Regions from separate parts of the Pseudonocardia phyllosphaerae genome, predicted to be linked through region 1. Evidence: riboswitches for the same ligand, from Rfam matches in the RefSeq annotation. Region 1 holds a riboswitch; the other holds the start of a gene.

What was found. A riboswitch is a leader RNA that binds a small molecule or an ion and turns the genes downstream of it on or off. The one in region 1 is predicted to bind cobalamin.
Region 2: linked by a shared signal. The riboswitch ahead of ACLE50_RS07435 (hypothetical protein) and the one ahead of ACLE50_RS02170 (ribonucleoside-diphosphate reductase subunit alpha) in region 1 are both predicted to bind cobalamin.

What each region holds. Positions count from the first base shown of each region.
Region 1 covers NZ_JBKGXS010000001.1:449,850-461,588, forward strand. The annotation lists gene prpB (methylisocitrate lyase) at 1-387, opposite strand, end outside; gene ACLE50_RS02155 (MmgE/PrpD family protein) at 387-1,898, opposite strand; gene nicT (Nickel transporter NicT) at 2,070-3,146, opposite strand; gene ACLE50_RS02165 (ribonucleotide-diphosphate reductase subunit beta) at 3,580-4,683, opposite strand; gene ACLE50_RS02170 (ribonucleoside-diphosphate reductase subunit alpha) at 4,719-7,784, opposite strand; cobalamin riboswitch at 7,912-8,131, opposite strand; gene ACLE50_RS02175 (ABC transporter substrate-binding protein) at 8,358-9,902, opposite strand; gene ACLE50_RS02180 (class I SAM-dependent methyltransferase) at 9,938-10,723, opposite strand; gene ACLE50_RS02185 (ABC transporter ATP-binding protein) at 10,784-11,739, opposite strand, start outside.
Region 2 covers NZ_JBKGXS010000002.1:449,217-460,955, forward strand. The annotation lists gene ACLE50_RS07420 (NAD(P)/FAD-dependent oxidoreductase) at 1-747, opposite strand, end outside; gene ACLE50_RS07425 (4'-phosphopantetheinyl transferase family protein) at 1,695-2,444, shown strand; gene ACLE50_RS07430 (DNA polymerase IV) at 2,441-3,985, shown strand; gene ACLE50_RS07435 (hypothetical protein) at 4,093-4,470, opposite strand; cobalamin riboswitch at 4,506-4,691, opposite strand; gene ACLE50_RS07440 (chloride channel protein) at 4,749-6,371, opposite strand; gene ACLE50_RS07445 (MarR family transcriptional regulator) at 6,368-6,901, opposite strand; gene cobA (uroporphyrinogen-III C-methyltransferase) at 6,953-8,179, opposite strand; gene ACLE50_RS07455 (cobalamin biosynthesis protein) at 8,370-8,753, opposite strand; gene ACLE50_RS07460 (cobyrinate a,c-diamide synthase) at 8,807-10,327, opposite strand; gene cobO (cob(I)yrinic acid a,c-diamide adenosyltransferase) at 10,332-10,946, opposite strand; gene ACLE50_RS07470 (putative cobaltochelatase) at 10,964-11,739, opposite strand, start outside.

The sequences.
Region 1 (11,739 bases):
CAGGTGCCCGCAGCGCTTGGGGTCGACCTGGTCCTCCAGGTGACAGCCGGACACGCCGGCGTCCTCGAGGGAGCGGACCGTGCGGGCCACGTTCGCCGGACCGCCCCAGCCGGTGTCGGCGTCGACCAGCGTCGGCAGGTCCGTGGCGCGGGCGATCGTCGCCGAGCGGGCGGCCACCTCGGTCGCCGAGGTCAGGCCGACGTCGGGCAGGCCCAGTTCCGCGGACAGCACGGCCCCGGAGACGTAGACGCCGTCGAAGCCCTGCTCGGCGACCAGCATCGCCGAGAGCGCGTTGAACGCCCCGGGCAGCTGCAGGATCCGGTCCCCGGCCATGGCGTCCCGGAACGCGACCCGCCGCTGGTGCGCGGTCGTCGTCGTGCCGAGCATCAGAAGATCCCCCGGTCCGGAGCGGCGTCGAGGCGCGGCGCCACCACGGTCAGCTCCGCCAGGTCCTCGGGGGCGAGCTCCGGCAGGCGCAGCGCGTACTCGAGGAACCGGTCCTGCTCCACCCGGTCGACGACGTCGCGGGCCAGCGAGCGGAACTTGCCGACGTACTCCTCGCGGCCGAACGGGCGCGCGCCGAGCGGGTGCGCGTCGGCGACGGCGATCTCGTCGGTGATCGTCGAACCGTCGGTGAGGGTGACCTCGACGCGACCGCCGAACGCCTTCTCGTCCGGGTCGGCGGAGTGGTAGCGGCGCGTCCACTCCGGGTCCTCGACGGTCGACACGGCGTGCCAGAGCTGCACCAGCTCGTCGTCGGCCGCCCGGTGCGGCGGGTAGGACCGCTCGTGGTGGAAACCGCCGTCGAGCAGGGCCACCGCGACGATGTAGGGGATCGAGTGGTCGAGGGTCTCGCGGGAGGCGTTCGGGTCGTACTTCTGCGGGTCGCCCGAGCCGGAGCCGATCACGTGGTGCGTGTGGTGGCTGGTGTGGATCACGATGCTGCGCACCGCGGCCGGCCCGCCCGCGTCGCGGATGCGCGGGCCGAGCCTGCGGGCCAGGTCGATCAGCGCCTGGCTCTGGTACTCCGCCGAGTGCTCCTTGGTGTAGGTCTGCAGGATCGCGCGCGGCGCCTCGCCGGGGGCGGGCAGCGGGACGGTGTAGGCGGCGTCCGGGCCGTCGAGCATCCAGGCGACGACGCCGTCCTCGCCCTCGTAGATCGGCGACGGCGCGCCCTCGCCGAGCATCGCGCGGTCGGCGGCCTCGATCGCGGCCTTGCCCGCGAACGCCGGTGCGAAGGCCTTCCACGACGAGATCTCGCCCTTGCGCGACTGGCGGGTCGCGGTCGTCGTGTGCAGGGCCTGGCCGATCGCCTGGTAGGTGACCGCGGTCGGCAGGTCGAGCAGCGCGCCGATCCCGGCGGCGACCGACGGGCCGAGGTGCGCCACGTGGTCGATCTTGTGGGCGTGCAGGCAGATGCCGGTGACCAGGGCGACCTGCACCTCGTAGGCGACGGCGATCGCGCGGGTGAGCGCGGCCCCGTCGGCGCCGACGTGCTGGGCGACGGCGAGCAGCGGCGGGATGTTGTCACCGGGGTGCGAGTAGTCCGCGGCCAGGAAGGTGTCGTGGTAGTCCAGCTCGCGGACGGCGACGCCGTTGGCCCATGCGGCCCACTCCGGGGAGACCCGGTCGCGGGTCCCGAACACCACCGCACCCGCGCGGCCGGCGGCCGGGGCGTGCCGCAGCGCCTGGGCGCGCGCGGTGACGGCCGGACGGCGGTTCAGCGACGCCGTCGCGACCCCGGCGTTGTCGACGAGCCGGTTGACGACCATGTCGGCCACGTCGGCCTCCGGGGCGATCCCGCCCGCGGCGACCTCGGCGATCTTCCAGGCCAGCTGGTCCGGCCGGGCGAGGTTCTCCTCGCTGCGGTGCACCCGGACCTTGTGGTCGACGGTCATCCGTTCCTCCATCACGACGCCTGCGTCCTGCTGTCCGGGCAGAGCGTGGCGGGATGGAGGCGGCCCGCGCGAGGGGCCGAAGATCGCGAATGTGTGCGTGTCTTTCCGGGGGATCCTGCGAACGTTGCGAAGAGCTGGGTTCGCGGGGGTGCGACCCGAAGGGGGTGTGGCTCAGTCGGCGGCCGGGGCCGCGCCCCAGCGCTCCTCGACCCGCCCGAGGCGCCACACCGCCACCGCCACCAGCCAGGCGAGCACGAACAGCGCGACGATGGCGTAGCCGGCGTAGTCCAGCGGGACGTCGGCGATCGCGGCGAGCGGGCCGTCCTCGATCCCGAGCTGGTCGCACAGCACCCCGACCAGCTCGATCGTGCCGATGACCAGCGCGACGACGACGGACAGCGCCGTGATGGTGATGTTGTAGTAGACCTTGCGCACCGGGCGGGCGAAGGCCCAGCCGTAGGCGAAGTTCATGACGACGCCGTCGATCGTGTCGAGCAGGCTCATCCCGGCCGCGAAGAGGACCGGCAGCACGAGGATCGCGTAGAACGGCAGCGAGAACGCCGCGGCGCCCCCGGCCAGCACCAGCAGGCTGACCTCGGTGGCGGTGTCGAAGCCGAGCCCGAACAGGAAGCCGATCGGGTAGATGTGCCAGGGCCTGCGCACCGCGCGGGTCAGGCCGCCGAGGAAGCGGTTCATGAACCCCCGCTTCTCCAGGTGCTCCTCCAGCTCGGCCTCGCTGTAGGTGCCGCGCCGCATCCGGCGGAACACCCCGACGATCCCGACCAGCACCACCAGGTTCAGGATCCCGATGATCCACAGGAACACCCCGGACACCGACGCGCCGACGATCCCGGTGACCGCGTGCAGCGTCGAGTTGTCGTCGCTGACCTCACCGGCCAGCGCGCGGACGCCCAGTGCGAGCAGCACGGTCAGCGCGAACACCACCGAGGAGTGGCCGAGGGAGAACCAGAAGCCCACCGAGAGCGGCTTGCGACCGCCGTCGGCCATGAGCTTGCGGGTGGTGTTGTCGATCGCGGCGATGTGGTCGGCGTCGAAGGCGTGCCGCATCCCGAGCGTGTAGGCGAGCACTCCGAGCCCGACGCCGAAGATGCCGCTCGGGCCCAGGTCGTAGTGCGCGGGGACGACGAGCACGAGCAGCACGCCGAACCCGGCGACGTGCAGCAGCAGGATGAACGCGGCCATGCCGAGCAGCGACCGCCGGTCGTGCGCGTCGAGGGCGGCGGCCATCCGGGACCAGCGGCCGGGGGTGTGTGCGGGGGCGGACAACGGCGTTCTCCTGCGGTGCGGTGGGACGTCGTCCGGCGTCCGGGCGGCGTTCGGTGCCCGCCGAGGTGTAGCCGGTCGTCTCACCACATGGCAGTAGTTGCATGCTGTTGGCGGCAACTCGTCCGGTGTGGGTGGTTCGTCCCCCGGCTTTCGGTCAGGTCCGTACGGCGCAGCGGCCGTGCCCCTGACACGAGTTGCCCCGCCACGAGTTGCCCCGCCACGAGTTGCCCCGAGGGGCACCCTCGTTCCCACCGGTGGTGGCGAGGGTGCCCCTCGGGGCAGGTGGCGCGGTGACGGAGTGGCCCAGTGGCGCGGTGACGGAGTGGCCCAGTGACGCAGTGACGGAGTGGCGCAGCGGCCCCGTGGGGCGGGGCTCAGCGACGCCGGCGGGGCGTCAGTCCCACTCGAGCGAGCCGCCGGTGCGGTACTCGGTCACCCGCGTCTCGAAGAAGTTCTTCTCCTTGCGCAGGTCCATGGCCTCGCTCATCCACGGGAACGGGTTCTCCGCCTGCCCGAACAGCGGCGCGAGGCCGATCTGCTCGGCGCGCCGGTCGGTGATGAACCGCAGGTACTGCTCGCAGGACTCCGCGGTCAGCCCGAGCATGCCGCGCGGCATGGTGTCGCGGGCGTAGGCGACCTCGAGCTCGCAGGCCTCGTGCAGCATCTGCCGGATCTCGGCGACGAAGTCCGCCGTCCACAGGTGCGGGTTCTCGATCTTGATCTGGTTGATGCAGTCGATGCCGAAGTTCAGGTGGATCGACTCGTCGCGCAGGATGTACTGGTACTGCTCGGCGACGCCGACCATCTTGTTCCGCCGGCCGAGCGAGAGGATCTGCGCGAAGCCGGTGTAGAACCACATGCCCTCGAAGATCACGTAGAACGCGACGAGGTCCCGCAGGAACGCCCGGTCCGCCTCGGGGGTGCCGGTGCGGAAGTCCGGGTCGGACAGCGCCTGGGTGTAGCGCAGCGCCCAGGAGTCCTTCTCGGTGATCGAGGGGACCTCGCGGTAGGCGTTGAACAGCTCGCCCTCGTCGAGGCCGAGGGACTCGCAGACGTACTGGAAGGTGTGCGTGTGCACGGCCTCCTCGAACGACTGCCGCAGCAGGTACTGCCGGCACTCGGGGTTGGTGAGGTGCCGGTAGACCGCGAGCACGATGTTGTTCGCGACCAGCGACTCCGCCGTGGCGAAGAAGCCGAGGTTGCGGATCAGCATGAGCCGCTCGTCCTCGGTCAGGCCGTTCGCCGAGCGCCACAGCGCGATGTCGGCCTGCATGGCGACCTCGGTCGGCATCCAGTGGTTCGAGCAGCCGGCCAGGTACTTCTCCCACGCCCAGTGGTACTTCAGCGGCAGGAGCTGGTTGACGTCGGCCCGCGCGTTGATCATGCGCTTGTCGTCGGCGTCGATCGGGGCGGCACCGCGCTCGATCTCGCCGAGCCCGGTGGTGTCGGCCGCGTCGGGGGAGACGGCGGGCTCGGCGTCGAAGCCGAGATGCCCGATGCCGTGGTTCCCGGTGTCGCGGTTCTCGGTGGTCGTCACTGGCAGGCCTCGCAGTCGGGGTCGTCGATCGAGCAGGCGGCGGCGGGGTTCAGGTCGAGGTCCATGCCGTTGCCGGTGTCCGGGGTCCCGGCGACCGGCACGGACGCGGACGGCCGCGCCGCCGGCTCCGGGGCCTCGGCCGGGGGAGTCGCGGCCGGGGGAGTCGCCGACGGGGTCACGGCGGGCCCGGCGGAGGCCGGCGGGACGGCGGACGCGGACGGCCCGGCCGGGGTGGTCGGCACGGCGGTCCCGGCCGGCCCGTCGGCCGGTGCGGACGCCGGAGCGCCGCCCGACGGCACCCCGGTCAGACGCCCGTCGGTGCCCTTGAGCGTGGACTTCTCCACCGACGTCGCCGCGCGGGTACGCAGGTAGTAGGTGGTCTTCAGGCCGCTGCGCCACGCCAGCCGGTACAGCTCGTCGAGCTTGCGACCGCTCGGACCGGCCAGGTAGAGGTTCAGCGACTGCGCCTGGTCCAGCCACTTCTGGCGGCGCGCGGCCGCCGTGACCAGCCAGTACGGGTCGATCTCGAACGCCGTCGCGTACAGCTCCTTGAGGTCGTCGGGCACCCGGTCGATCTCGGCGAGCGAGCCGTCGAAGTACTTCAGGTCCGAGACCATGACCTCGTCCCAGAGCCCGCGCTCCTTGAGGTCGCGGACCAGGTGCGGGTTCACCACGGTGAAGTCGCCGGACATGTTCGACTTCACGTACAGGTTCAGGTGGATCGGCTCGATCGACTGCCCGACCCCGCAGATGTTGGAGATCGTCGCCGTCGGGGCGATGGCCAGCACGTTGGAGTTGCGCATGCCCTGGCTGCGGACCTTGTCGCGCAGCCCGTCCCAGTCCAGCGTCGACGACGTGTCCTGGGTCAGCTCGCCCTCGCCGCGGGCGTCGGCCAGCAGCTGCAGCGAGTCGATCGGCAGGATCCCCCGGCTCCACAGCGAGCCGTCGAAGCTGGCGTAGCGGCCGCGCTCGGTCGCGAGGTCCGACGACGCCGAGATCGCGTGGTAGCTCAGCGCCTCGGCGCTGGTGTCGGCGAACGCGACGGCCGCCTCGCTGCCCGGGGCGATGCGCTGCAGGAACAGCGCGTCGGAGAAGCCCATCAGCCCGAGCCCGACGGGGCGGTGGCGCAGGTTGGACCGGCGCGCCTCGGGGATCGTGTAGAAGTTGATGTCCACGACGTTGTCGAGCATCCGCACCGCGGTGGTCACCGTGCTGCGCAGCTTGTCGGTGTCCAGGCCGTCCGGGCCGACGTGCGCGGCCAGGTTCACCGAGCCGAGGTTGCAGACCGCGACCTCACCGGCGTCGGCGTCGGCCTTGGTGTTCAGCGTGATCTCGGTGCACAGGTTCGACGAGTGCACGACACCGGCGTGCTGCTGCGGGCTGCGCAGGTTGCACGGGTCCTTGAACGTGATCCACGGGTGCCCGGTCTCGAACAGCATGGTGAGCATCCGGCGCCACAGGTCCACCGCGCGCACGGTGCGGTGCACGGTCAGCTCGCCGCGGGCGGCGGCCGCCTCGTACTCCCGGTAGCGCTGCGCGAACGCGTTGCCGTAGAGGTCGTGCAGGTCGGGGACCTCGTCCGGGGAGAACAGCGTCCACTCGCCGTCGGCCTCGACGCGGCGCAGGAACTCGTCCGGCACCCAGTTCGCGGTGTTCATGTCGTGCGTACGCCGGCGGTCGTCGCCGGTGTTCTTGCGCAGGTCGAGGAACTCCTCGATGTCCACGTGCCAGGTCTCGAGGTACGCGCACGCCGCGCCCTTGCGCTTGCCGCCCTGGTTGACCGCGACGGCGGTGTCACCGGCGATCTTGAGGAACGGCACGACGCCCTGCGAGACGCCGTTGGTGCCGCGGATGTGCGCGCCGAGGCCGCGGACCGGGGTCCAGTCGTTGCCCAGGCCGCCGGAGTACTTCGCGAGCAGGGCGTTGTTCTTGTAGCCCTGGAAGATCGAGTCCAGGTCGTCGTCGACGGTGGTCAGGAAGCACGACGACAGCTGCGGGCGGGTGGTGCCGGAGTTGAACAGCGTCGGCGTCGAGGCCATGAAGTCGAAGCTCGACAGCAGCTCGTAGAACTCGATCGCGCGCGCCTCGCGGTCGACCTCGCGGACCGCCAGGCCCATCGCCACCCGCAGGAAGAACGCCTGCGGCAGCTCGAAGCGCACGCCGCGCTCGTGCAGGAAGTAGCGGTCGTAGAGGGTCTGCAGGCCCAGGAAGCCGATCTGCAGGTCGCGCTCGGGGCGCAGCGCGGCGGTAACCCGGTCGAGGTCGAACGTGGCCAGCTCGGGGTCGACCAGCCCGATCTCGATCGCGTGCCGCAGGTAGCCCTTGGTGTAGGAGGCGTACGACGCGGCCATCTCGGCCTGGTCCGGCGTCTCCCGGGTGCCCGACAGGTGCGAGACGGCCTCGGCGCGCAGCCGGTCCATCAGCAGCCGGGACGCGACGAGCGAGTAGTCCGGCTCGCGCTCCACCAGCGTCCGCGCCGCCATGACCAGGGCCTGGGCCAGCTCGTCGGCGGTGATGCCGTCGTAGACGGTCCGCTCGAACTCGGCGAGCACCGGGCCGGCCTCGACGTCGTCGATGCCGTCGAGGGCCTCGGCGAGCACCGTCTCGACGCGGTCGCGGTCCAGCGGCACCGTGCTGCCGTCGGGCTGGGTGACGTGGACGACCGGCCCGGCCTCGGTGACCGCAGCGGCTTCCCCACCGCTGCCGCCACGGGCCTGGGCGTGCTCCTCGCGGTAGAGCACGTAGGAGCGGGCGACCTTGTGGTGCTCGCCGCGCATCAGCGCCAGCTCCACCTGGTCCTGGATCTGCTCGACGTTCACCGCAGGCGTCGGGTGGCGCAGCAGCGCGGCGACGACCTGGTCGGTCAGCCCCTTGACGACGTGGTGCAGCCGGGACGACGACGCCCCGGCGTCGCCCTCGACGGCGAGGAACGCCTTGGTCATCGCCACCGAGATCTTGGAGGCGTCGAACGCGGTCTCGGACCCGTCGCGCCGGATCACGCGCAGGGTCGGGGCGGTGGCAGCGTCCGTGGTGGACGCGGGGGGAGCGGTGGAAGCCGTCACAGGGCTGGTCTCCTCGCGGGTCGCCGTCGCTTCTCGGCCGCGCAGGGGAGTACCGGGGAACGGGACGCGACGCAGGCGCCCCCGCACCCTGGTGCCCTCCCGCGGGGCTCCGGAGCAGCGCACACCGGCGGTGTGCGCGCCGGTGGCAGGTCTTCGGACTCACGGGCCGACGAGCGGTCGTGCTGCTCGCTCCTACTGGCCGTCGCTTCCCGGGAGCGCGCGCTCCCAGTGCCATGACGGCGGTCGTTCCCGCTCACCGCTGCGGGGCAGTCCCGGAGTCGCACCGGGTTCCCTCTCGCCTCACCGGGCCCGTGCGGGACCGGTGAACCACCAGCGAGCGCGACACTACATCTTGGGCCCGACAACGGAAGGGACCCCTAGGTGTCCGGGTGTGTTGCTGTGACCTGGTCACGCGCGGTGAACGCCGCAGGTCCGGACCGGCGTGTCTCCGGCACGGGCCCCGCGGGCGCCGGTCGGCGGGCTCGAGGTCCACACCGGTGGGTGATCACACCCCACCCGTCGGTGCCGACGAGCGGTACCGCGGCCGCGTCGGGTGACCACCGCCGCCCGGGATCAGCCGAGCCGGGCCTTCGCGAAGTTCGCCCACGCGAACGTGTTCGGCCGGGCCGGGGTGAGACCGGTCAGTCCGCTCGCGACGCCGACGTTCCAGTCCCGCACACCCCACACCAGTGCACCGGAGTCGGCCCGCAGCAGCTCCATGATCTTTGCGAAGCCCGCGGCGCGCCGGCCGTCGTCGTTCGTCGCGGTGGCCGCGTAGTACAGCTCGTCGATCTTCGGGCTGCGGTAGCCGGTGAAGTCGTAGGTCGGGGTGGAGGTGAGCATCCGGCGTCCGATGTAGTCCGGGATCGGCAGCGTGCCGGTGCTGTTCTGGGAGAACACGCCCTGCTTGCGGATGGTCTTGAAGTAGCCGTCTTCGGGCAGCTGGCGGGCGGAGACCTTCAGCCCGATCTCGCCGAGCTGGCGGACGACGAGCGCGGTCGCGGCGTCGAACACCGGGTCGGCGCCGCTGGTCTGCAGCTCGACGGTCGCGTTCTGCGCGCCCGCCTGTGCGACCAGCGCCTTGGCCTTCTCGACGTCGCGCGTCACCTGCGGCACCGTGCCCGGGTAGTACTGCAGGCCCTGGCCGAACATGTCGTTGCCGACGCGGCCACGCCCCAGCAGGGCGACCCGCACCAGCTCCTCGCGGTCGATGCCGAGCCGGACGGCCTCCCGCAGCCGCGGGTCGGCGAACGGCGGCTTGTCCACCCGCATCACCAGGAACTGGTTCGCCGCGGCCGGGGCGGCGAGCGCAGTGGCGCGGCCGCTGCCGTCGAGCCGGGCGGCACCGGCCGGGGTGAGGTCGTGGGCGTAGGCGACCTGCCCGGACAGCAGCGCCCCGATCCGGGCCTCCTCCTCGTTCACCGGCAGGAACTCCAGCTCCTTGATCGCCGGGGCGCCGTCCCAGTGCCCGTCGAAGGCGCGGTAGAGCGCCGGGCCGCCGGGGGTGAAGGAGTCGAACCGGAACGGCCCGGTGCCGACGGGGCGCTCGAAGCCCGTCGCGCCCTGCTGCACGATCTCGGTGCCGGGCGCGCCCAGGGCCAGCGGGAACAGCGTGTTCGGCCGGCGCAGCACGAGCTCGACCTCGGTCGGAGACATCGCACGCGACGCGGTGAGGTCCAGGTCGCGGAACAGCGTCGCGGCGATGCCCGTCGTGGCCGGGTCGACGATCCGCTTCAGGGTGTAGAGGACGTCGTCGGCGGTGAGGTCGCGGCCGTCGTGGAACTTCGCGGCGCGCAGCGTGAGCCGCCACCGGGTGCCCTTCGGGTCGCTCTCCCAGGACTGCGCCAGCCGCGGCTCCGGGGTCATGTCCTGCGACCAGCCGGTCAGGGTGTCGAAGCAGGCCTTCGCGCGGGCCTGGTCGACGTAGAGCGGCAGGACGTGCGGGTCGAGCGACTCCCGCGAGCCACCCGCGGCGAACGCCACCCGCAGCCGGTCGGTCGACGACGAGGACCCGCCGCCGCAGCCTGCGAGCACGAGTGCGGCGGCACCGAGACCACCGGCGAGGACGGCGCGTCGGCCGATCCGGGGCGACGTGCGGGGCGGGATCGCGGGGAGCATGTGCGGACAGTACGACACACCTGATCAGGTGTTCATCAATCAGTGGCGGTGACCACCAGGTACGCGGCGTCGAGCCGGACCGGCTCGCCCGGCGGGCCGGTCATGGCCTCGATGTCGGCGAACATCGCGGCCGCCCGTTCCTCGCCCAGCCCGGCGGCGGCCGCGGCGTGCGCCGGCGAGTGGGCGCGGAAGAACGCCGTCATGTCCGCGGGGGAGTCGAAGTGCCACGGCAGCGCGCGCTCGGTGAGCGTGACCTCGCCGAACCCGGCCGCGGTCAGGCGGTCCCGCACGACGTCCGGGCGGGCCCAGTCCATCTGGTCGGGCAGGCCGGGCGGGGCGCCGGTGTGCGGCAGCATGGCCGCGGTCATCCGCCCCATGAACCCGTCCGGGGTCCAGGCGGTGAACCCGAGCCTGCCGCCGGGCACGAGCACCCGCCGGGCCTCGGCGAGCGCCACCTCGGGGCGCGGGGCGAAGATCAGGCCGAAGCTCGACTGCACGACCTCGGCGGCGCCGTCGGGCAGCGGAAGGGCCTCGGCGTCGGCCTCCAGCCACACGACGCCGGTCCCGGCCGTCGCGGCCCGGCCCAGCTCGACCATCCGGGGCGCCAGGTCCGTCGCGACCACCGCGGCGCCCCGCTCGCGGGCGAGCGCCGCGGCGCTGCCGGTCCCGGCCGCGACGTCGAGCACCCGGTCGGCCGGGCCGGGTGCGAGCGCGTCGACGAGGTCGTGGGCGGCTGGCGCGAGCCGCTCGGCCAGTGCCGGGTAGTCGGCACCGCCCCACACGCGGCGCATCCGGTCCCGGAACTCCGCCGGCTCGGTCATGAGGGCGAGACTATCGACAACTGTTGCCGTCTGCGAGGGGCCGGCGCTGCTCGGTCGTGCTCAGCGTCGCTCGGCCGGTTCCGGCGCGGGCTCCGCGGCGATCCGGCCGTCGACGACGCCGACGGTCCGGTCCGCGGCCGCCACCGCGACCGGGTCGTGGCTGATCAGCACCACCGCGGTGCCGTCGTCGCGGCAGGTTCGGCGCAGCTCGTCGAGCAGCCGGGCGCGGTGCTCGCCGTCCAGCGCGGAGGTGGCCTCGTCGGCGACCAGCACCGCGGGCCGGGCGAGCAGGGCGCGGGCCACCGAGGCCCGCTGCAGCTGCCCGCCCGACAGACCGCCCGGGCGACGACCGGCCGTGGCCTCGTCCAGCCCGAGCCGTTCCAGCAGTGCAACGGCCTCGGCCCGGGCGTCGGCCCGGGGGAGGCCGCGCAGCAGTACCGCGGGCCGGGCGACCTGCTCCAGCACCGGTCGGTGGTCCAGGAACGCCGACCGGCAGTCCTGGTGGACGTACTGCACGGCGCGCCGGTTCCCGGCCGGGTCGGCTCCGTCGACCCGCACGGTCCCGGTGTGCCCGACCAGCCCGGCGAGCGCGCGGCCGAGGGTGGTCTTGCCCGCCCCGGACGGCCCGGCGACCGCGACGAACCCGCCCCGGTCCACGGTGAGATCGGCACCCGACAGCAGCGTGACGCCGTCGCCCACCCGCACGGTCAGGTCCTGCACCTCCAGCACCGCCTCGGCACCGGACGCGGCCGGGGCGCCGTCGGGTTCGGACGCCGGACCGAGCAGCGCGGCGGCGGGGCCGGTGCGCACGACCCGCCCGTCGGCCAGCTCGAGCAGCTCGACCGGCAGTGCCGCGGCGAGCCTGCGGACCGCGTCGAGGTCGTGGGTGAGCAGCACCAGCGCGGTCCCGCCCGCCGCGAGCGCGGTCAGCCGGTCGATCACCGCGCGGGTGGTGACCGGGTCCAGGCCGGTGGTCGGCTCGTCCAGCACGACGACGTCCGGTCCGGTCACCAGCG
Region 2 (11,739 bases), on a different contig from region 1:
GATGACCATCGGCAGCGGGTCGTCGGGTCCCTCGCCCGTGCGCAGCAGCGACGGTTCCACCGGGCAGGCGGCGATCGTGCGCCGGTAGACGGTCAGACCCGCGCCGGGGATACCGGCCAGGGCGGCGACCTCGTCGGCCCAGGCCCCGGCGGCGTCGACGACGGCGGCCGCGGTGAACCGTGCACCGGTGGCGGTGGTGACGACCCAGCCGTCGCCGTCGCGGGTGATCGCGGTGACCCGGGCGTCGCGGTGCACGACGCCGCCGCGGGCGCGCAGGCCGCGCCGGTAGCCGTCGTGCAGGGCGGCGGTGTCGACGTCGGCGGAGCCCGACGTCCAGGCGGCGAGCTGCGGCGCGGTGCGCAGGATCGGGACGCGGCGCAGTGCCTCGGCCGGGTCGAGCGGGACGGGTGCCCCGGGCTCGCCGGTCTGCTCGTCGAGCATCGCCTGCAGGGTCTCGGCGCTCGCGTCGTCGTCGGCGACGTGCAGGACCGGGCGGGGTGACAGCAGCGGCGGGGTCCCCAGCTCGGCGGGCAGCGCGGCGTAGCGGGGCCCGGACGCGGCGATCAGCGTCCGGAACGGGCCGGTGCCGTGCCCGGGGATGTAGGTCGCGGCCGACCGCGCGGTGGAGTGGACCGGCAGGTCCCGCTCGGCCTCGAGCAGGACGACGCGGGCGTGCGCGGCCAGCCCGTACGCCGTCGAGATCCCGGCGATGCCACCGCCGACCACCAGCAGATCCGTGTCCGTCATCGGCGATCACGATAATTCGGTGGCGGCTGATCCGCGGGGCGCTCTACCGTCGCCGCCATGCTGATCCGGTTCCTCTGAGCACGACGCGGGCATCGTCCCGCGTCCCGGTCGCGGCCTCGTCCGCGCCGCTCGTCCCCCGGCCCGTGACGTCTCCCGGGCCCGGAACCAGGCTGTTCGCGTTTCCCGCCCGTTCCGGGTCTCCGCACGTCACCGGCTCCTGCCGATCCGATCTCGTGTCCGATCCTCGTGGAGGCCCGTATGCGCACCACCCACACACGCTCGTCCCTGTCCGCATCCCTGTCCTCGCCGGACCCGGTCGCGCCGACCGTCCCGGCGGCCGCAGCGGGCGGGGTCGCCACATCCGGCCCGGGGTCGTCCGCCGCGGGGCCGTCCGGGACGGCGCTGCCCGATGCCAGGCCCGTGGCTGCGGGCGACGTCGCATCGTCCGGGGACGACCGTCCCGCCAACCGGGCGGAGCGCCGCGCCGCGAAGCGGGGTCACGGTTCCGCCGGGAACGGCGGTCCCCCGGCCCCGCGGACGTCCGGCCCTGCGCCGCACGTGAAGCCGGCCCACGTGCGGTCCGACTTCGCCGCCCGTCGCACCGGCTGACGCGGGAACCGTCCGGTCCGGTCGATCACCGGGCCGGGCGTCCGCGGGTGCCCGGTGTCCGCGGGTGCCGGGTGCCGTGGAGCCCGAGCGGTCGCGGGGTCGGTCGATCGCCGGGGCCCGGTCCACACCCCTGCGCCGGTCTGCACACCCCGGGGCCGGTTCGCACACCCCATATTTCGGGTGTGCGGACCGGCCCCGGGGTGTGCAGTCGCCTGCCGCTCCCTCGCGGCGCAGCACACCGTTTCCGTACGTGGCACACGCTGCGGCATGTGCTGCGTACGGAAACGGTGTGCTGCGCGCGTTCCGGGGTGTGGGTGGCCCCGTGACAAGGTGGACTCGTGAGCGCCTCCGTCGCCGTCTACCTGGCGAAGCCGATCGATCCGGCCACCCGGCCCGACCTCGTCGCGCTGCTCGACGACCACGAGCGCGAGCGGATGGCCGCGTTCCGGCGCGACGACGACCGCGCCCGCTACCTCGCCGCGCACGCGCTGGTCCGGATCGTCGTCGCCGACCGGATCAGCGCCGACCGGATCAGCGCCGACGGAATCCCAGACGACCGGACCACCGCGGCCGCCCTGGTCCTCGACCGCACCTGCCGCTGCGGGAAGCCGCACGGCAAGCCCCGGGTCGCCGGCGGCGGGCCGGAGTTCTCGCTGACCCACTCCGGTCAGCTCGTCGGCGTCGCGGTGTCCGACGAACCGGTCGGGCTCGACGTCGAGCAACACCGCCCGCTGTCCGCATTGGACGGCCTCGCCGAGCACGTGCTGTCCCGGGCCGAGCTGGCCGCCGGCGTCCCCGCCCCCGCGGACTTCCTGGTCACCTGGACCCGCAAGGAGGCGCTGCTCAAGGCCACCGGCGAGGGCCTGTCCAGCCCGATGGACGCGATCACGCTCTCGGCTCCGGACGCGAGCGGTCCGCGGGTGCAGGCCTGGGACGGCGTCGACGGCGACTGGTGGGTCGCCGACGTCGACACCGGGCTCGACGACCATCCCGCCGCCGTCGCCGGGGCCGGGCGAGTCACACCGGAGATCCGCATCGGCGACGGCACCGCGATCCTGTCGGGGGTCCGCGCGACACTGGAGCGGTGACCGGGCCCGACAGCGGCACCGCGGACCTCCGCTGGGTGCTGCACCTCGACATGGACGCGTTCTTCGCCTCCGTCGAGCAGCTGACCCGCCCGACGCTGGCCGACCGGCCGGTGCTCGTCGGCGGGGCGGGGCCGCGTGGCGTCGTCGCCGGGGCGAGCTACCAGGCGCGGGTGTTCGGCGCCCGCTCGGCGATGCCGATGGGCCAGGCCCGCCGCCGCTGCCCGCACGCCACGGTGCTGCCGCCCCGGTTCCCGCTCTACAAGGCGATCTCCGACCAGGTCATGGGGGTGCTCGCGGAGTTCTCCCCGGTCCTGGAGCCGGTGTCGGTGGACGAGGCGTTCATCGAGCCGCCGTCGCTGGCCGGGGCGTCCCCTTCCGATGTCGAGGCGTTCGGCACCCGGCTGCGCACGGCGGTCCGGGAGCGGACGGGCCTGCCCGCCTCGGTCGGGGCCGGGTCCGGCAAGCAGGTCGCGAAGATCGCGTCCGAGCTGGCGAAGCCGGACGGGCTGCGGGTGATCGCGCATGCCGAGCAGGAGGCCGTGCTCGCGCCGCTGCCGGTGCGGTCGTTGTGGGGCATCGGGCCGGTCTCCGGCGAGGCGCTGCGCAAGATCGGCGTCGACACCATCGGCCGGCTCGCCGCGATGGACGGCCGCGAGGTCGCCGGGATCCTCGGCTCCGCCGTCGGGACCGAGCTGCACCGCCTCGCCCGCGGCATCGACGACCGCCCGGTCGCTCCGCGCGGTGCGGCCAAGCAGATCAGCGCGGAGACGACGTTCGACGCCGATCTGACCGCGATGACCGCGGTGCACGAGGCCGTCGCGTCGATCTGCGTGTCGGTGCACCGGCGCCTGGTCGCCGACGGCCGTGCCGCGCGGACGGTGACGGTGAAGGCGCGGACCGGGGACTTCGTCACCCACACCCGGTCGGAGACGACACCGTTCCCGACCCGCGAGCTGTCCACCCTGACCGCGGTCGCGCGGCGGCTCGCGGAGACCGCCGTCGGCGAGGGCGGGGTGCGGCTGCTGGGGGTGTCGGTGTCCGGGTTCGGTGACGAGCCGCCGCTGGCCCTGTTCGACGCCGTCCCGTCGGCGCAGGGGTGGGCCGCGGCGCCCGCGGCGGAGTCATCAGGCGACGTGCCGCCCGGCCTCGGCCTCGCGCTCACCGGCGGACCGGGCGATGCCGCGACGGAAGCCGGCCCCGCACCCGGGACCGGCGCCGTACCCGAGATCGGCGCCGGGGTGCTCGGCACCGCGGTGACCGCGCATCCCACCGCCCCTGCGGGCCCGGGAACGGCTGCGGCGGAGGGCATGCGCCCGGACCGCGATCCCGATCCGGGGCGGCCGTGGCGGGCCGGCGACGACGTCGCGCATCCCGAGTACGGGCACGGCTGGGTGCAGGGCGCCGGGCACGGCCGGGTCACCGTCCGGTTCGAGACGGCCGCGACCGGACCCGGGCGCACCCGGACCCTCGACGCCGCCGACCCCGCACTGAGCCGGGCGGACCCGCTGCGCAGCTGGCACCCCGAGGACACCGCGACATGACGGCCCCGGGGCCGGCGACGCGGCGTGACGTCCCGGGTGGGCGGCGGGCCGGTCGACCGGCCCGGTGTGACGGCGACGCACAGGATCGGCGACGCACGCACCGGCGCTCAGCCCGGCAGCGTGCTCCGGAACGGCGGCGCGACGCGCTCCTCGGCGCACACCCGCACGGCCACGCCCCCGGCGACGGCGCCGAGCCCGTCGAGCACGGCGCGCAGGGCGACGTCGTCGGCGGGGTCCCCGGCGACGAGCAGGACGGCGGTGCGTCCCGCACGTTCCGCGGCCCAGGTCGCGATCCGGGTGACCGCGGCGCGCGGTGAGACGGTCTCCACCCGCCACGCCTCGGCGTAGAACAGGGCCACCGACTCGGGGTCCGCGGCGGGTCCGGGCGGGAAGGCGAACACCAGGTCGGCGTCGGCGAGCAGGTCGGCGGCCCCGGGTGTGCCGGGGCCGGGTCCGGTGCCGAGCACCAGAAGGTCGGTCGTCATCGCGGTTCCTCCTCGGGGGTCCTCGCCCCCGGCATGGGATTCGTGCGACGACGGCTCAGTGTCCTGGCTCCCGGATCCGCGCGCCTCCCCGGCCTTCCGGTCCGGCGACCGTGGCCTGCGGTGGGGAGGCGCTCCCCGGTGACAGTGGCGGGACCGCGCCGGACTCGCACCGGCTTCCTGATCTCCGTCGTCGCGGACGAGCCCATCACGCGCCCGGGTGAGGGTCAACCGGCGACGACGACCGCCACATCCGGTCGGGCCACGGGCGACACAGCCCATCAGGCAAGGGCGGCGGGCGCCGCACCCCGCAGGTGGTCGAGGACGTCGTGCTCGGCGATCGTCCCGAGCAGCGGGCCGTCTGTGCCGTCTGTGCCGTCTGCGCCGTCGCGCACCGCCAGGCTCGCACCCCGGTGTTCGGCCAGGGTGGCGAGCACGTCGTGCACCGGGGTTCCCGGGTCCACGGATCCGGTGGCTCCGGTGTCGCCTGCGATCTCCCCGGCCGTCGCCGGGCGCATCACCTCCCGCACCGTCACCCACCGCAGTGCCTCGTCGACGGCGGTGTCGGCGCCGATGTCGACGCCGCGGCGCAGCAGCTTGAGCGTGTAGATGTTCTCCCGCGACACCAGGTGGCTGATCCCGGTGGAGAGCACGACGGCGGCCATCAGCGGCAGGATCAGCGCGTAGTCGCCGGTCAGCTCGAACACGATCAGCACCGCGGTGATCGGGGCGTGCGCGGCGCCGGCGAACACCGCGGCCATCCCGACGAGCCCGAACGCACCGGGGTCGAGGTGCAGCGCCGGGAACAGGGCGTCCATCGCCACGCCGAACGCGGTTCCGGCGGTCCCACCGACGAACAGCGACGGCGCGAACACCCCTCCCGAGCCGCCGATGCCGATCGTCAGGCTGGAGGCGAGGATCTTGCCGAGCACCAGCAGCAGCAGGAACCCGAGGACGTAGCGGCCCTCGATCGCATTCTGCAGCACCGGGTAGCCGACGCCGTACATCTCCGGCAGCCCGAGCAGCAGCGCACCGAGCACCAGCCCGCCGACGGCCGGGCGCAGCCACTCCGGGCCGCGCCACACGGCGTCGCAGGCGTCCTCGATCGCGTAGAGGATCCGGGCGAACGCCCAGCCCAGCAGCCCGGCGAGCAGGCCGAGCAGCGCGTAGAGCGGCAGCTGCACCGGGCTGCCCAGCTCGAAGTGCGGCAGCGTCAGGATCGAGTGTTTGCCGGCGATCACGGTGGCGACGACGTTCGCCGTCACCGAGCTCAGCACCAGCACGCCGAACGCCTCGGCGGAGAACGACCGCAGGATCAGCTCCAGCCCGAACACGACGCCGGAGATCGGCGCGTCGAACGTCGCGGAGATTCCGCCGGCCGCGCCGCAGGCCACCATCAGCACCAGCCGGGTCGCGGGGACCCGCAGCCATTGCCCGATCGCCGAGCCGAGCGCCGACCCGATCTGCACGATCGGCCCCTCCCGGCCGACCGAGCCGCCGGTGCCGATGCAGATCCCCGAGGCCAGCGCCTTGACCGCGGCGACCGTCGCCGGGATCCGGCCGCCCCGCCGCGCGACGGCGACCATCACCTCCGGGACGCCGTGCCCGCGGGCCTCCGGGGCGAACCACTGCACCAGCGGCCCGTAGACCAGCCCGCCGAGTACCGGGGCGATCAGCAGGAACCAGTAGCCGAGCGCGGGCAGGTGGGTCGAGGCGACGCGGCCGGCGTCGGAGAAGTCCTCCCGGCCGGTGACCAGCCACGTCACGCCGAGGATCAGCTCGTGGAACAGCACCGACCCGATCCCGGCGCCGACTCCGATGATCACGGCGAGACCGACCAGCCCGGGCCGGGTGGCGACGAGCGTGCGGTGCAGCGTGCGCGGCGAGAGCACCCCGGCGCTCACGGCGCTGTCCCCGGCTCTGTGTCCGACGCTGTCTCCGGCTCCGGGTCCGGCTCCGACGCCGTCTCCGGCAGGGGCGCGACGGCCCAGTCGGTCTCCGGGACCTCCCCGGCCGCGCCGGCGAAGGTGCGCAGCCCGTCCCGGACCGCGACCCGGTCCGCGGCGGGGAGCATCTCCAGCAGCCGGCGCAGCTCCGCGCGGCGCAGGCGGGTCACCTGGAGCACCAGCTCCCGGCCCTGCGGGCTGAGCGCGACGACGACCTCGCGGCGGTCACCGCCGTCGCGGGTCCGCTCGGCGAGCCCGCGCGCGACGAGCCGGTCGCACATCCGGGTCGCGGTCGACGGGCCGACCGAGAGCGCCACGGCCAGGTCGGCGGGGCGGCGGCTGCCGTGCTGGGCCAGGACGACCAGCGCGCGGTACTGCGGGAGGGTGACGTCGTCGTCGACGGCAGCCAGGGACCGGGCGACCACCGCGAGCATGGCGCGGCTGGCGGTCATGACGGCGTCGACGAGCTGGTCGGTCTCGTCGGACATGCCGCGACGATTGCACACTGCAAACTTGCAGTGTGCAATCCATGACCGGGGTCACTCCCCGACCGGCGCCTCCAGGCCCGCCACCGGCCCGACGACGACGATCGCCGGCGGGCTGACCTCGTGCGCCTTCGCATCGCGCTCGGCCTCGGCGAGCGTGGTGCGCACGCTGCGCTCGATCCGGGTCGTGCCGTCCTGCACGATCAGCACCGGGGTCTCCGGGTCGCGGCCGTTCGCGATGAGGGTCTCGGCGAACCGGCCCAGCCGCTCGACGGCCATCATGAGCACGATGGTGCCGGTCATCCGGCCCAGCGCGGTCCAGTCGGTGAGGCTGCGCGGGTCGTCCGGGGCGACGTGCCCGGAGACGACGACGATCTCGTGCGCCACCCCGCGGTGGCTGACCGGCACCCCGGCGACGGCGGGTGCGGCGAACGCGCTGGTGATCCCGGGGACGACGGTCACCGGCACCCCGGCGGCGGCGCAGGCCTGGACCTCCTCGAAACCGCGGCCGTAGACGAACGGGTCGCCGCCCTTGAGCCGGACGACGAACTTCCCGGCCTGCGCGTGCTCGATCAGCAGCTCGTTGATCTTCTCCTGGGCCATCGCACGGCCGTAGGGGATCTTGGAGGCGTCGATGACCTCGACGTCGTTGCCGAGCTCGTCCATCAGGTCGCGCGGCCCGAGCCGATCGGTGACGACGACCTGGGCACGCGAGAGCAGCCGCCGCCCGCGCACGGTGATCAGCTCCGGGTCGCCCGGCCCGCCGCCGACCAGGGCGACACCGGCCTGCGGGACCTCGGCCTTCTCGTCGACGACCCCCGACGCGAGCGCCTCGAGCAGCGCGGTCCGCACGGCCGCGGACCGGCGGTGCGCGCCGTGCGCGAGGACGCCGACGGTCAGGCCGTCGTGCTCGCCGGTGGCGGGGGTGACGGCGGTGCCGTGCGCGGCGTCGTCGGCGCGGACGCAGAACACCCGGCGGCGCTCGGCCTCGTCGAGGACGGCGGCGTTGACGGCCGGGTCGTCGGTGGCGGCCATGGCGTACCAGGCGCCGTCGAGGTCGCCGTCGGCCCAGCCGCGGTGGGTCCAGCTGATCTCACCGGCCGACACCATGCCCTCGACGGCCGGGGTGACCTCGGGCGAGACGACCTCGACGTGCGCGCCCGCGGCGATGAGCCGGGTGACGCGGCGCTGGGCGACCTGCCCGCCGCCGACGACGACCACGCGTCGTCCGGCCAGGTCGAGACCGACGAGGTACTGCTCGTGCTGCGCGCTCAACGACATTCCTCTCCCGGGGAGTCCGCACCCGGCGGTGGCTTCGGTTGCTGCGACCGCCCCGGCCACACGCGCGGGCACGGTCGTGGCGGCGGGCCATCCGGTGCGTACCGGGTCCCGCGCGACGACTGACGGACGAGGATAACGGTCGGTGCATGCGTGCGGTGAGGGCGCGAGGCCGATCCCACATCGGCGGTGATCAGCGGCGGGCCCGCGCGACGGCGACCGTGACACCGTCGCCGCGGGTCTTGGGGACCAGCAGCGTCGCACCGGGTCCGGCGGTGAGCAGCGCCGCTGCCTCGGCGACCGACGCGGTGCCGACGGCCGCGCCGACCCGCCCGTCCGGGCTCGGGACCGGCACCGCGGCGAGTGCCTCGGCCGGGTACCCGACCGGGGCACGCGGTGCGACGGCGGCCCGCAGCCCCGGCTCGTCCGCACGCCGGCCCAGGGTGGCGACGACCGCCGTGTCCAGCTCCAGCCCGTGCTCGGTGGCGACCCGGTGCAGCAGCTCCCGCACCGCGGCCTCCGGGGTCCCCGGCCGCAGCCCGATCCCGACGACGAGCGCTCCCCCACCCGTGATCACCGGTTGTGGAGCGGAACCCGCGGCCTGCGGTGCGTCCGCTCCGCAACCGGTGATCACGGTGCGGTGCGGGCCGCCGCGACGAACCGCGCGACCGCGTCGGGGACCCCGGCCGGGTGGGTGTGCAGGAACGACGCGTGCACCCCGCCGCCGGCGTAGCCCTCCGGTTCCCCGCCGCGCCACGCCCAGGCCGGGGTCGTGCCGGCGCGCGGGGTGACAGCGCAGCGGTGGAACTCGTGCGCCGACGCCCGCGCCCCGGCCGGAAACAGCGGCGACGGCGAGACGGCGACGGCGTCGCGGTAGCCGAGGGTGAGCCTCGGGGTCATCCCGGCCGACGCGTCGAGCACCCCGCACATGTCGACGCCGTCGAGGTCGCGGCACAGGTACAGCAGCCCGCCGCACTCGGCGTGCACCGGCGCCCCGGACGCGGCGAGACGGGCGACGTCGTCGCGCAGGGACCTGTTGTCCCCCAACGCCCCGACGTGCTCCTCGGGGAACCCGCCGGGCAGCACCAGCGCGGCGGTGCCCGTGGGAAGCGCCGGGTCGTGCAGCGGGTCGAACCGGACGACGTCGGCGCCGGCGGCGGTGAGCAGCTCGGCGTGCTCGGCGTAGCCGAACCCGAACGCCGGTCCCCCGGCGAGCGCGACGACCGGCCGGGCGCCCGGGCCTCCCGCCCCCAGGGGCACGCCCGGGGCATCCGTGGCAGCGAGGGTGCCCCCGGGGGCATCAGGAGCGTCGGCACCGGCAGCGGCCACCTCCGCGTGCGGGTCCCAGACCGGCCCCTCCGGCAGCGGCCGGGCCAGGGCGACGACGGCGTCGAGGTCCACGTGCTCGGCGACGAGCTCGGCCATCGCCTCGACGGCGCCGGTCGCCGCGGCCCCGTGCTCCGCGGCGGTCACCAGCCCGAGATGCCGCGACGGCACCGCCAGCTCCGCGCGCCGCGGCACGGCGCCGAGCACCGGGAGCCCGATCTCCTCGGCCGCGTCCCGGCAGACCCGGGCGTGCCGCTCGGAGCCGACCCGGTTGAGGATCACCCCTGCGACCTGCACCGACGGGTCGAACGAGCGGAACCCGTGCAGCAGCGCGGCCAGCGACCGCGACTGCCCCCGGACGTCGACGACCAGCACCACCGGCGCCCCGAGCTCGGCCGCCACCGAGGCCGTCGATGCAGCACTGATGTGCGCTCCGCCTGCGCTCCGCGCTGCACCGATGTGCGCTCCGCCTGCGCTCCGCGCTGCACCGATGTGCGCTCCGCCTGCGCTCCGCGCTGCCCCGTCGCCGATCCGACCGTCGAACAACCCCATGACGCCCTCGACGACGGCGACGTCGCACCCGGCGGCACCGTGCCGGGCCAGCGGTGCGATCCGCTGCGGGCCCTGCAGCACGACGTCGAGGTTCCGGCCGGGCCGCCCGGCGGCGAGGGTGTGGTAGCCGGGGTCGATGTAGTCCGGCCCGACCTTGAACGGTGCGACCCGGGACCCGCGGCGGCGCAGCGCGGCCATCAGGCCGGTCGCGATCGTCGTCTTCCCGCTGCCCGACGCCGGCGCGGCGACGACCAGCGCGCGCGGACTCACCACGTGGTCACCACTCGATGCCCCGCTGGCCCTTCTGCCCGGCGTCCATCGGGTGCTTGATCTTCGTCGTCTCCAGGACCAGGTCCGCGGCCTCGATCAGCGCAGGCGGCGCGTCCCGCCCTGTGATGATCACGTGCTGCTGCCCGGGCCGGTTCGTCAGCACGTCCACGACCTCGTCGACGTCGATCCAGCCCCACTTCAGCGGGTAGGTGAACTCGTCGAGCACGTAGACGCGGTGGGTCTCGGCCTCGATCCGGCGGCGGATCTCCGCCCAGCCCTCGCGGGCGTCGGCGGCGTGGTCGGTCTCGGTGCCCTGCTTACGCGACCACGACCAGCCCGAGCCCATCTTGTGCCACTCGATCGGCCCGCCCTGCCCGGTCTCCTCGTGCACCCTGCCGAGCGCGAGGAAGGCCTCCTCCTCGCCGATCTTCCACTTCGCGGACTTCACGAACTGGAACACCCCGATCGACCAGCCCTGGTTCCAGCCGCGCAGCGCGGTCCCGAACGCCGCGGTCGACTTCCCCTTCATCTCACCGGTGTGCACCACCAGCAGCGGGCGGTTGCGGCGCTGGCGGGTCGTCAGCCCATCGTCGGGTGTGACGGACACCTGTCCCTGCGGCACGGTCGTTCTCCTTCTGCTCAGGCGGCGTGCGCGGACCGGGCGGATCGCACCAGGTCGCCCACGCTGTCGGCGGTCAGCTCGTCGAGGGTCACCAGCTCGCCACCGGCCGCGGCGGCCAGCGGCGCAGCCAGCCCCAGCCGGACGTGCCCGGCCTCGCAGTCGACGACGACGGTGTGCACACCGTCCTCGGCCAGCAGCCCGGCGGCGCGGCGGGCGTCGGCGACCGGGTCGCCGCCCTCCCGGGCCGGGACGGTCGCCCGCCCGTCGGTGAGCAGGACGACCAGCGGACGGCGGCGCGGGTCGCGGCGGCGTTCGGCGGTGAGCACGGCGCGGGCCCTGAGCAGGCCGTCGGCGAGCGGGGTGCGGCCTCCGGTGCGCAGCTTCGCGAGCCGCTGCTGCGCGGTCGGGACCGACGACGTCGGCGGCAACGCCAGCTCGGCCGACCGGGCCCGGAACGTCACGAGCCCGACCTTGTCGCGACGCTGGTAGGCGTCGCGCAGCAGGCCGAGCACGGCGCCGGACACCGCGGTCATCCGCCGGCGCGCGGCCATCGACCCGGACGCGTCGACGACGAACAGCACCAGATTGCCCTCGCGTCCCTCGCGCTCGGCGCGGCGCAGGTCCGAGCGCCGCACGAGCAGCCCGGGCCCGCGGCGTCCGCGGTCGTGCTGGTGCGGGGCGGCGGCGAGCACCGTCCCGGCCAGGTGCAGGTCCGCAGCGCGGGTGGTGCCGCCGTCGGTGGGGCGCACGACGCGGCCGGTGTCGGTGCGGGCCCGCGACCGGCGCCCGGGGG